Regions from separate parts of the Paenibacillus sp. FSL H7-0943 genome, predicted to be linked through region 3. Evidence: riboswitches for the same ligand, from Rfam matches in the RefSeq annotation. Region 3 holds a riboswitch; each other region holds the start of a gene.
The links. Region 3 has a riboswitch for cobalamin ahead of NSQ55_RS04720 (DUF4430 domain-containing protein). Riboswitches for the same ligand answer to the same signal wherever they lie in the genome.
Positions count from the first base shown of each region.

Region 1: it holds a riboswitch for cobalamin, as region 3 does, so the genes downstream of both, NSQ55_RS02430 (anaerobic ribonucleoside triphosphate reductase) here and NSQ55_RS04720 (DUF4430 domain-containing protein) in region 3, are expected to answer to the same signal.
Region 2: it holds a riboswitch for cobalamin, as region 3 does, so the genes downstream of both, metE (5-methyltetrahydropteroyltriglutamate--homocysteine S-methyltransferase) here and NSQ55_RS04720 (DUF4430 domain-containing protein) in region 3, are expected to answer to the same signal.

Region 1 covers NZ_CP150148.1:550,039-554,318, forward strand. Annotated here, with positions in the region: gene NSQ55_RS02430 (anaerobic ribonucleoside triphosphate reductase) at 1-1,829, opposite strand, end outside; cobalamin riboswitch at 2,071-2,306, opposite strand; gene NSQ55_RS02435 (MTH1187 family thiamine-binding protein) at 2,685-2,993, shown strand; tRNA gene NSQ55_RS02440 (tRNA-Thr) at 3,087-3,158, shown strand; gene NSQ55_RS02445 (hypothetical protein) at 3,393-3,560, shown strand; gene NSQ55_RS02450 (hypothetical protein) at 4,001-4,180, shown strand.
Region 2 covers NZ_CP150148.1:4,955,041-4,959,320, reverse strand. Annotated here, with positions in the region: gene NSQ55_RS21790 (FtsX-like permease family protein) at 1-445, shown strand, start outside; gene NSQ55_RS21785 (DedA family protein) at 463-1,086, shown strand; gene NSQ55_RS21780 (undecaprenyl-diphosphate phosphatase) at 1,137-1,997, shown strand; cobalamin riboswitch at 2,097-2,303, shown strand; gene metE (5-methyltetrahydropteroyltriglutamate--homocysteine S-methyltransferase) at 2,458-4,280, shown strand, end outside.
Region 3 covers NZ_CP150148.1:1,091,979-1,096,258, reverse strand. Annotated here, with positions in the region: gene NSQ55_RS04720 (DUF4430 domain-containing protein) at 82-2,646, opposite strand; cobalamin riboswitch at 2,816-3,019, opposite strand; gene NSQ55_RS04715 (glycosyltransferase) at 3,147-4,280, opposite strand, start outside.

The DNA of each region.
Region 1 (4,280 bases), 540 kb from region 3:
CCTTCGTATCCACAGCTGGAGCAGCGGTCAATCGGATGGTTAATGCTGAAATAACTGACCTGTTGTTCGAGCGCATATTTAATGATTTTGATAAAAGCCGATGGGTTGTTGCGGGCATTGCCGTTTAATTCGACATAAGAAATAGCCCCGGCATTGCAGTATTCATGGAAAGGAGCTTCCAAGCTGATCTTCTGAGCAGCACCCAGATCGAAGTATACAGGGATGTGAAAAGAGTTCGTATAATATTCACGGTCGGTTACGCCCGGAATGGAACCCAGTACCTTGCGGTCAACTTTGGTGAATTTACCGGACAAACCTTCTGCTGGAGTTGCGAACAGGGTGATGTTAAGATCCAGTTCCTCACTTTTCCGATCGCAATAGTCCCGCATATGACGCACGATAGCCAGCGCCTTGGCATGAACTTCCATATCCTCGCCATGGTGTTTACCGTACATAGCTTTCATACATTCCGCCATACCGATGAAGCCAAGAGACAGACTGCCATGCTTCAGCAGATCGCCTACAGTGTCATCAGGTGCAAGATGTTCGCCGCCTTCCCAGACGCCTTCTCGCATCATGAAATCGGAAGCTTTAGCTTTTTGTGCGGTTTGGATGTGGAAGCGATGAAGAAGTCCTTCCAGCGCAATATCCATGTAATGATTTAGATCTTCATAGAAGCCAGCTTCGTCTGCGATGGTACGTCTGCCTGTTACTGTGCCGTGTGCCAGACCTAGCCGAACCAGATTCAGTGTATTAAAGGAAAGGTTGCCCTTCCCAGAGCAATGATTACGCCCAAAACGGTCACCGAGCACTCGGGTTCGGCAGCCCATTGTAGCGAACTCCGTATCAGGATCACTTGGATCATAATACTGCAAGTTGAGCGGAGCGTCCAGATTAGCGAAGTTTGGATATAGTCTGCGCGCAGAACATTCAGCCGCTTTTAGGAACAGTTCATAGTTAGGATCGCCTTGCTGTTGATTGATTCCTTGCTTGCATTTGAAGATTTGAATCGGGAACACCGGTGTTTCTCCGCTGCCAAGTCCGTTCATAGTTGCGGTTAGCAGAGAACTGATCACAAGCTGACCTTCTGGTGAAGTACAAGTACCGTAGTTGATGCTGGTAAACGGTATTTGTCCACCGGATCGGCTGGACATGGTATTCAGATTATGTACCATACTTTCAGCCGCTTGCAGAGTTTCGATTTCGGTTTCCTTTAGTGCAAAACGGAACGCTCTTGGATATAACTCCGCCAGATCGGTCCGGCTCATCGTAATCTCGCCCAAAGATTCATCAGCTTGTCCTTCTTCAAAATAATCCAGACCCTTGCGGAACAGCTTGGCGAAGGATTTGGTTACATAAGGTGCCAGATCATAGTCGAGTTTATTGGCGGATACACCACCATATTGAGCATTTTGCTGGGATTGGAAAATAATCGCTACCAGAGACATAGCTGTCATTATTGAGTTCGGAGGACGAACGCTGCCGTTGCCGGTATTGAAACCTTCACGGAGAAGTTTATCAAACGGGATAAAAATACAGTTCGTCGTTCCAATCGCGTATTGATCCAGATCATGCACATAGACGACATTGTCATCAATAGCCTGCACTAGCTGTGGCGGCATCGTAAAATTGCGGGCGTACCATTTTGAATATTCACTGCCGAACTTGCTCATTTTACCGGAGAAACTCTCTCCATTCAAATTGGCATTCTCGCGCAATAGGTCCATATCCCGACTGTCGATAATATCCCGGCCTAAATCAATGAGCTCTTCTAAAAGAACTTCCCGTGCATTTTCTACTCCATTAAATTGTCTCTCCAACAACGTCATTGTACAGCTCTCCTCTCAGTATAAAAGAAAAACATCTATCATCAAATCCATATATCCATAAGAAGTTGGACTGCTATAAGCAGTCGTATATTTGTTCAGATTACATAAAAAAAGCATCCCCTACCCGAGGATGGCAGAAAATGCCCGATGCGTTATGTAAATATCCACACGGATATTTGCAGAGGTCTCTACGCAGATGACCGCATGCGGACACCATCCCTGTTCCTCGCAGGCATCAATAGTTGGTGTCGTCGAAACAGGTAGGTCTCCTGGCTTCCGTGGGATCTCTCGGCGCCTTCCCAAGGGTGTTCCTAACCCTCAGTGGCATTTGCCGGGAGATGTGGATTCTCAAGCTTCCCAGAAGCTTAAGAAGGCCATCCGGTTACAGTGGCGGGACCGCAGCGGATTCTCACCGCGCTTCCCTATTAAGCTCTAAATCCGGTTAAGGATCAAAGCGCCTGTCTCCACTATATTTTGTTGTCGTTAGATAAAAATAACCCAAGATGTTGTGTTTGTAAACAGTTTTTTAGAAAACCCGCGCGGGGAGCGGGTTCTTTAAAAGTACTCCACAAATGATCCACAGGCTGTCCATAAGTAATCCACAATTGATCCACAGGGAGATGCGAAATGATTCATAAATTGTCCGAAAAGATGCCACAAAGAGTCCATAAATATAGTGCAGATGACCCTAGAATTTGCTCATGAGAAAATACCCTTAGCCCAAAGTCATATTTTGGAGTAATCAGAAGAAATAGAAGAGATAAGGGAGGATAATCTTGCTTAGTTTGTGACAGAGCGGTGGAATTGTTACAATGGGAGGAGACAGCTACTATAAAATTTCGAGGAGGTATTCTCATGCCTATTGCTGAAGTTACAGTTATTCCAATTGGAACAGGCAGTACCAGTCTTAGCAGCTATGTTGCGGATATGCAGCGGGTGCTGAAGACAGTAGAAGGGATTACTTATGAACTTACGTCCATGGGGACGATCATCGAAGGGCCTCTGCAACGCATTTTTGCCGCGGTAGAAGCTTTGCATGAGTCTCCTTTTGCCGCAGGTGCAGAACGTGTCTCTACCTCACTTAAAATAGACGACCGCCGCGATAAACCCTCTACTAGCCGTGGAAAGTTAGAGTCTGTGGAGCGTAAGCTACAGGTGGATTAGCATTTTAGAAGGGCGGAAAACAGGGAGAAATAGGCTTGCGTTTCTGGCTGGAAGTTGTATAATATTTTTTGTTTGACAGAAAAACAGCGTTAAGCTGGTGTAGCTCAGGGGTAGAGCAACGCACTCGTAATGCGTAGGCCGGGGGTTCAATTCCCTTCACCAGCATATCTAAGAATGGCGCAATGGCGCGGTTTTCCGGGATTCCGGGACCGTGCCATTTTTCGTTAAATCCCCCTGACTTCTTCCATTCTTCTACCCTTTATCCGAGTAAAGTGGGTGTCTCGTCAATTTTCTCCACTTCTTTTCGGGTTCCTAGAATAGAATCTCAGATACATCGGGGCACTGCTTCCTGCAAGTTGGGGAGAACATGTGAATAAGTACCCAGGGTGATATTTATTGATGAATGGCCTAATCTTTCCTGAAGTCGAATATGATGGACAGCCAATGCCGTTCCCTGTTCTTCTGGAGAAACGTATCAAGGAAGATAAGACATGGCGCGAAATCGCTAATGAAAACGGTATGACTAGTGGTCACTGTCGAGCAGACGGAAGGTGTGGCGCAAGCTGACAGCAATCAGAATGAAGAATGGTGGAGGAGGAGCAGCATAAGCTGCTTTTCTCTTGCGGGGGCAGATCGGTTAGATGGTAATTACTATAAAAATAAAAAAAGACACCACAAGGTGTCTTAGTACAGATACTTTTCGCTCGAATTTCACGAGCTCGTCAGTGAACTGAGTTCATAAGCAAGACTGGCTACGGCTAACAGATGAAGAGATAAAGTAATATCAATGTTAAAATGTGCGGTAATATTAATTTTCATAGATAACCACGCTCCTAAAGTATAAATACACATAAAGAAAACTTTATAAAGCGCTTGGCCTGCCATCATCAGTGCCAGGTAGCCATCCTGTACAGACGCCTTAGCGTTTCGACAATAACATTATACTTAATATTTTGTGTTTTGCCAAAAAAAGGACCCCCTATTCTTGGTCGGGGTGGCGGTTCTGTGTGGTTTCTCAGCGCTTTGGAATCATGATGGTCATTGAGGCTCCACGCACGCGGCTGCAGAATGATCAAATGGAAGTTACGTTTCGGTATTCATATCTGCTGTATGCTCTGAACTTGATTATCCAAAATAACGGGCAGCAAGTTCAGAAGGTTAACGGATTTTTTATTGATACAGGTTGAATTTAATGTTTGATACTGTTGTTATGCTAACGGGAAAGGATAGTTTAATAAAGGAGTTACTTAAGACTGGAATAATGAGCAATGTGACAATTATGTCATT
Region 2 (4,280 bases), 3.0 Mb from region 3:
GTCCTATGAAAGTGATTCTCCGTATGCGATTGTGATCAGCGGCACGCTGTTTGAACTTCAGAAAACATTGTATAACACAATGCTTTTTGCTTCCTTGCTGGTGGGTACTGTCTTTTTTATTGCGGCAGGCAGCTTTCTTTACTTCCGGTTATATACCGATCTTGATCATGATCGCAATCAATATTCCACTTTGTCCAAGATGGGGCTTACGGATAAAGAACTCAATCGAATAGTTACGATTCAGCTGTCTTTGTTGTTTTTTGTGCCGGTCGGAATAGCTATTTTACACAGTGTGTTTGCCTTTATTGCGCTTCAACGGTTGTTCTACTTATCTATCGCAACGGAGACAGGCGCGGTGTTACTCGGATATTTGGCTGTTCAAGGACTATACTTCTTTTTTATTCGCAGCCGCTATTTACGCAACCTGAAGAAGAACTTGATATGAGAAATGGGGGTAACAAGATGCAAGCATGGATTACAGATTTTATGGAGCAGTTTGGTTACTTCGGTATTTTTCTGATGCTGGCCTTTGAAAATATATTTCCACCAATTCCTTCAGAAGTGATCCTGCCCTTTGGAGGATTTATGACGACTACGACGAGCTTGACGATCCCTGGTGTAATCATTGCTGCCACGGCTGGCTCACTACTGGGTGCAGTAATTCTCTATTATATTGGCCGATTATTGGATGTGAGCCGGTTAGAGAAACTGGTTGAACGCTGGGGGGGCCTAATTCGCGTCACTAAAAAAGATATCCACAAGGCTGACGCCTGGTTTGATAAATATGGCTACTGGACTGTATTGTTTTGTCGGATGGTTCCGCTGGTCCGCAGTCTGATTTCGATTCCGGCGGGAATGTCGGGCATGAAATTTGGAGTATTTATGATCTTCACAACGATTGGCACATTGGGATGGAATTTGCTGCTTGTGCTTATTGGCGCGGCATTGGGCGAATCCTGGGAAGACATTGCCATGTACATGGATGTGTACTCCAATGTAGTCTATGTACTAATTGCTGGCGGATTAGTTATCCTTGGGTTTCTGTACTTCCGCAAACGCAGCCGGAGAATGAACACTGAGGGCTAAGCGGGTAGAGGACTGATAATAGAAATGACTATTAAAAAGGAGGGAAACACATGGAGCTATTAACGATTATTAAAGCCATTATTTTGGGGCTTGTTGAAGGTTTAACCGAATTTGCTCCAGTATCCTCCACGGGTCATATGATTATTGTTGATGATATGTGGCTGAAATCACAGGAGTTATTTGGACAATATACGGCAAATACCTTCAAAGTAGTTATTCAACTGGGTTCAATATTAGCGGTTGTTGTGATTTTTAGAAATCGGTTCATTGATTTGTTAGGCTTAAAGCGTTTCAGCCGTAAGCAGTTGGATCCTGTAACAGAGGAGCTACCGCAGTTGGAGCAGGGCGGGCATCTCAAGCTGACTCAGGTTCTGGTAGGGTTAGTGCCTGCAGGTGTGTTAGGTGTTCTGTTTAATGATTATATTGATGAGCATTTATTCTCTACCTCAACAGTGTTAATTGGTCTAGTGATTGGGGCTGTATTAATGATTATTGCCGATCTGTTTGGGCCGAAGAAGATCAGAACTGAGAGTGTAGATCAGATTACATACAAACAGGCACTTGGTGTAGGTCTTGTACAGTGTTTTTCGTTATGGCCTGGATTTTCACGCTCGGGCTCGACGATTTCTGGTGGCGTACTTCTCGGGATGAGCCATCGTGCCGCTGCTGATTTTACGTTTATTATGGCAGTACCCATCATGGCAGGTGCCAGTCTGTTGTCACTGATGAAAAACTGGCAATATTTCACCATGGATGCATTGCCGTTTTTTATCGCAGGCTTTATTAGTGCCTTCCTATTTGCGCTGTTATCGATGCGATTCTTCTTAAAACTGATCAATCGTATCAAGCTCTTACCGTTTGCTATATACCGTATAATTCTTGCTGCTGTAGTATATTTCGTATTTTTCTAAGTCCGTTATAAGGAATCGATATAACAGAAGTCCCAGTAATCTATTGCAGATTGCTGGGGCTTTCACGTATGATGACATCAGATTAAGACACTCAAATGATGAATGATATCGGAGACAGGTGCTGACCGGAAAATAGTAATTCGGTAGGCTTAATAGGGAAATTCGGTTCGAAGCCGATGCGGTCCCGCCACTGTAACGGAAGAATCTCGAGCAACAGAGGTCACTGGCAATTTACTACTGCTGGGAAGACTGCTCAAGATGTTGACGCCGCTAGCCAGGAGACCTGCCTGTTTCAACAGCACTGCTTCACCTACGGAAGATAGGGAGGTGTTAGACGTTAACCATGGGTATATCATGGGCGTCTTTCCCTTTGACTTTTTTAGGGAAGGGCGCTCTTTTTTATAGGAAAGCAAGTAGCTTTGGAGTTTGAAATAAGAGATGGAAGAGGGAGTGTATCGAGATGACGAATAAAGTAAAAGTAAGCAATCTTGGATATCCGAGAATCGGAAAGAACCGCGAATGGAAAAAGACACTGGAAGCCTACTGGCAGGGGAAAATAAATGAGGAGCAATTCCGCTCCGAAATGGCAGCAATTCAGCTGCAGCATTTGAAGACCCAGCAAGAGGCAGGAATTGAGCTTATTCCGGTAAATGATTTTACTTTTTATGACCATGTGTTGGATACGGCTGTTATGTTTGGAATTGTACCTCCACGGTACACGTATGATGGCGGCGACATCGGGCTTGATCTTTATTTTGCAATGGCCCGTGGTAATGCTGAGGCTACTGCCTGTGAGATGACCAAATGGTTCAATACGAACTATCACTATATCGTTCCAGAGATCGGCACACAAACACCACGCCTGACTGAAAATAAACCTCTAGCGGCTTATCGTTTTGCTAAATCGCAGGCAGGGATTGAAGGTAAACCGGTACTTTTAGGTCTGTATACCTTCCTTAAGCTGTCCAAAGGTTACGCAGCGGCAGATATCGCCAAGATTGCTGCACGTTTTGTTCCAGTCTATGTTCAACTGCTACAGGAACTGAAGCAAGAAGGGGTAAGCTGGGTACAAATCGATGAGCCAGCGATTGTTACAGGCATAAGTAAAGAAGAATTAACACTGCTTAACTCGATATACACAGAAATTGCCGGCTCCGTGCCGGGCTTGAATATTATTTTACAGACGTATTTCGAAGCTGCTGAACCGTTGGAGGCACTGCTAGAGTTGCCTGTTCAAGGCTTGGGTCTTGACTTTGTGCACGATGGTGGAGCGAATCTGGCTTCTATCGAACGTCTTGGCTGGCCGAAGGACAAATGGCTGGGTGCCGGAATTATTGATGGACGGAACATCTGGCGTTCCGATTTAGACGCTAAGCTGCAACTGGTAGAAAAGCTCAGCGTTCATGTGCCGCTTGATCGTCTTATTCTTCAGCCTTCTTGCAGTCTGCTGCATGTCCCAGTCACCGTTCAAGGTGAGGTGAAGCTGAAGGCGACAGTTAAGAATGCGTTAGCTTTTGCCGATGAGAAGCTTGCAGAGCTTAGTTTGCTCGGAGCAGCCCTCGCAGATAAAGGAGAAGCTGCTAAAGCAGCGCTGGCCGCTAGTCGTGAAGCTATTGCAGCATTCCGCGCACTACCTGAGCGTGGTCGTAAGGATGTGGCGGAGCAAGTGCTTGCACTTGCAGCTTTGCCGGACCAACGCAGTTTGCCTTTTGCTGAACGCTTAAAGGTGCAGCAAGAGAAATGGCAGCTTCCACTTCTGCCAACCACTACAATTGGTAGCTTCCCGCAGACAGTAGAAGTGCGTCAGGCGAGATTGAAATGGCGTAAAGGGGTCTGGAATCAGGAGCGTTATGATGGATTTGTTCGTGAGCAGATCGCGGATGCAATTACCTTCCAAGAAAAGCTAGGTCTGGATGTTCTGGTCCACGGTGAGTTCGAGCGTACAGATATGGTGGAGTTTTTCGGAGAAAAGCTGGACGGATACTTGTTTACTAGTAATGGCTGGGTTCAATCCTACGGTTCCCGTTGCGTTAAGCCACCGGTGATCTACGCGGATGTTGCATTTATACAGCCTATGACTGTTAAAGAAAGTGTCTATGCACAATCGTTGACGAAGCTTCCGGTTAAAGGAATGTTGACGGGTCCTGTAACTATCCTCAATTGGTCATTTGTACGTGATGATCTCAGCCGGGAAGAGGTAGCCAATCAAATTGCTCTTGCCCTTCGCCATGAAGTAAAAGCGTTGGAAGATGCAGGCATCGAAATGATTCAAGTGGATGAGCC
Region 3 (4,280 bases):
CCTCAAATATAAAAAGGACGGGCACCCGATCCGCTATTACTCCGAATCCAAGTGTGCCCGCCTACTCAAACTTCCTCTTCCTTATTCTCCAGAGGTATAGTACCAGTACAAAGTATCACCGTTCTGCAAAATATAACTGTCTGCACTGATGCTTGGATCCGCATCCCGGTTCGTTTTATACTTCCATCCGCTGCTTGGGCCTCCATCAAATTCAGCCAACCCTTCAATAGATTTCACGTAGATGCTTCCAGCGTTGCCGGATGATACTACCTTAGTCCCTAATTGACTGACTAGTAAGCTATAAGCCGTTTCGCCCTCTTTTAGAGCTACTGTTGTACTGGCTAGGATGGTTCCTTTCCGGCTATCTCCAATCACTGAGAGGGTAGCGGTAGCTTTTGCTGGAGCAATAACAGACGATCCGACAGTCAGAGACTGAGTATAACGCGCTACGCTCGGTACGCTGTCTTTAGTATAACCGGTAACAGTCAGTGTATAGCTATTTGCCGGGAGACCCCCATCAACAACAGCTACACCTTGTTCATTCGTGATTACCTTCTTATCACCAATCGAAACCTGCACACCTGCAGCCGGTGAGATAACCGGATCAGAAGTGAAGCTTTCCTGATTCCACACCCACTTTTTCTGTGAAACCTTTACAGTAAAAGCTTCATTAGCTTTTGGCTGTGATGGGGAAAGCACCACAGAATCTACAACCTGTGTATTTTCTCCTGCATAATAGACAAGCACACGATCGGATTCCTGTAGTTCGAACGCATCCATACCCACACTTGGATATATCCACTCCCCGCCGCGTGATACCACGAAGCTCCACCATCCGTCGTAAGTACCTTGCGAAACTCCATGGATACCTGATACAAAGTTGCCATAAGACGATTTGGTGATATCTACTTTAAAATCATCGGTAGACCCTAGTTGTTGCAACGCTTCAAGGGCATTGGAGGCTTTTAAAGTCCCCTCACTAATCAACCCTTCCGGGCCTTCAACGGTAAGCGAAGCTGTTACATTCTTAGAAATCACCTTTAGAGCTTTTGTATATTTAGCAATCGTTGGGGCTTTACCTTCACGGTAGCCAGTTACAGTCAGTGTATAGTCACCTGCGGGCATATTTCCTGAGAATACGGCCTCACCTTTAGCATTCGTCGTTACCTTGTGAGCTCCAATTTGGACCTGAACACCCGCAGCTTTTGCAGTTACAGGAGAGGAAGTATTCGTAGCAGCGTCCCATTTCCACGTCTTACTAGTTACAGTGACGGTAAAAGAATCGCCCTCTTTAAGATTTGCTTTGGAAAGCGTAACGGAATCCACAAGCTTAGTGTCGTCTCCGGCATAATAAACCAGTACCTGATCTGAATCTTTAAGTACAAAATCACTCATGCCTACATCGGGATTAATCCATTTTCCGTCACGCGATACAACATACATCCATCCGTCATAACCACCAAAGCTTCCAGCAGCAATACTTCCGATGCCAGTCACATAACTGCCCGAAGGATTCGTGATCGGCAAGTTCGTTTGAAGCGCCAGCTTCTCTAACGCTCCAAGTGCGTTGCCAGCATAGGCGTACCCTTGTGCCAACGTGGCCTGTGGTCCCTCAATCGTTACTGGAGCGTAGATGAGTGAGCTCTGAATGGAGGATTTGGAAAAATCGTATAGCTTACTGTTGCTTCCTTTATACAGCAAATTATAGGCAACCAGCGCCTGAAGCCCTTGCTCTGTCGCCAGAACATTACTGCTTCCACCACGGCTATGGGTGAAGCTACCATCAGCTAGACGATAGCTAAGCAGGTTCTCCATTAGATCCACTTTGTTTTTGGTGTATTCTAATCCACTAGGATCAACTCCGAAGGATGTGAGTCCAAGGATTGCTTGTGCGCTACTTTCAGCACTGTCACCGTAACCCCCATGGCTATCTTGAGCTGCGGATAACCAGGCTACGGCTTGTAGCCCTGCTAAGTAGGCTTCGGGATTATTTTTATGTGCCGCCAGAGCCGTCAAGGTTATCGCTGTCATATCAGGCTCACTTGCGCCTGAGGTTAGTGCAAAGCCCCCATCTGGATTCTGTTTGGAGAGAATCTCCGTAAGGAGCTTATCCGCCGTCCATTTCGCGTCACTTGGGATATTATATTTACCAGAATCCAGCGCAAGTAAAGCATATACCGGATTATTAAGCGTCTGTTCACTGAGCTTGCTGTTATTATAAATTTTCTCAATCAGATTATAGCCAGGAGTCGTTCCGTTACCAGCAAAGCTAGTAGGATCTGCACCAATCGCTCTCACTGCGAGCACGATTCGAGCATAATCGGTTACATTGGCGAAATTTCCAGCTGCATCCTTTACTTTTTTCTCAAGCTCTGAATGGTAACTAGCTGGCAGCTTGTACCCTGCTTGCGCTAATCCAATGGCTTGCCAATCCGATTGCACGCCACCTTTCAAGAGATATTCTGCAGCCGCATAAGTCGCATCCGCAACATTAATCCGCTCCGCAGCAGTTGCCTCCAGACCGGCGCCAGCGCTCGCTTCTGCAAATATTTGTCCCGCCGGAGCAAGAGATGTTCCTAGAATTGAAATGACCATGAATAAGGCCAGCCCAAGTGCTACAAACTTGGAAGACATGATTTTCTTCATTGTTTAACCTCTTTCTGTATAAGAATGGGTACTGCCGGGAATAAGACGCATAACATAAAGACCGCCCCTTTGGAGGGCGGTCAGGGAAGATTACAAATTGAGGCTGCGGCGCTTGCTTCCTGCCAACAGTCCATCTGTATATGTTCCACATTCTTACCCCACGAAGAATAGAAACGCTCACGAAAAAGGCAGGTCTCCTGGCTAATGCTTCATCGCTGTTCTTCACCTTCCCACCCTACCTTCGGGGCAGTGGCTTATAGAAGAAACGCTCCGCACATACAGTGGCGGGACCGCGCCGGACTCTTGCACCGGACTTCCCTTTTAAGCAGACGACTAGATTGATAGAGTCTGCACCTTTTCCAGTATGTAGTATCTTATTTTGACATCCATAATCATATCTATTAATACATAGCATGTCTATAGAAAAGCTTAGTATGGGCAGCAAAAAAATGAACAGCAATACGCCACCTTCCGGTAGTTATTGCTGTTCAGAAAGCTTGTTATTCTGCTGTTCCTTCCGGACTTGCAGTTGGGGAGGGTTCAGCACTTGAATCAGAAGCTGGTGGAATATTAGGATCGGGATCTACGATCAGTGTAAATCTTCCGGCTTTGATCATACTTTTCTCTAGAATTGTCACTCCAGGCTCCAATGTAACCTCAACCTGATAGGAAGGTTGTTCACCTTCAGTCACAGCTGTTGCGGAAGGCAACCCAGTGCTGTCCTCAGTATCAGAGGAAGGCGTAGGAGACGGAGATGCATCAGCTACAGCATTAGTAGCATCTGCACCTTCTGCTGTTCCTCCAGTAGTGCCAGCGGTATCTGACTCGTCAGCGGTGTTTCCCTCATCCGTCCCATCCGTTAACGGCACTGGACAAGTGCCATTCGTGGCAGCGACCTTAAAGCTTTTATCTATCTCTGTAGACGAAGACATTAAACTAATCTCAGTCGGTTGAAACTGCACACAGTCATCTGCACTTGCGAAGGTGAACACCAATATGCTGCTCCCCTTATCTCCTTCGACGCTCTGATCCTTCAAGTATACTGAAGCTGGAGGCAGCATATTGCCTGCACTCTGAACAGGGGTCGGCTCAGGGCTTGTCCCCGGCAGAGCCGTCTTCGTATCATCCGGACGCAGCATACTGAATACGATAATTGCAATAATCACCAGAATACCCGTAATGGAGCCGGAGATTAAGAGTCGAAATCGGCTGCGGCTGATCCAGCGCGCCAGCGGGGAAGCCAGTTGGGAACGGGCTTCATTGTACACATTTTGCAGAGCAGGCCGAGCTGCCGCGACATAGTTCTTTCGGAATTCCCGATTCTTGAACGCTTCACGATCACTGCTCAGGAAATACTTCAGAATCGCCTTACGGTAACCCGGTTGCAGCTTTTTATTCGAAACCGTAAATAAAGGATTGCCTTGCGACCAAGCAAAAAACCGATAGATGATTTCTTTGTCGGAACCGGCTTTACGCTTTAACAGCTCCAGAAGCGCATCGTAATCCAGCGGACCCCCTTCACGCTGAGTTGTGTAGTAAAAGGCTAGCGGAAGCCGTTCAAAGGGTTCCAGAACACGCGCCTCTTTTAGCAAACGACGACCCAGTAGCTGCACATCGTCTAGTTCCTGCGGAGA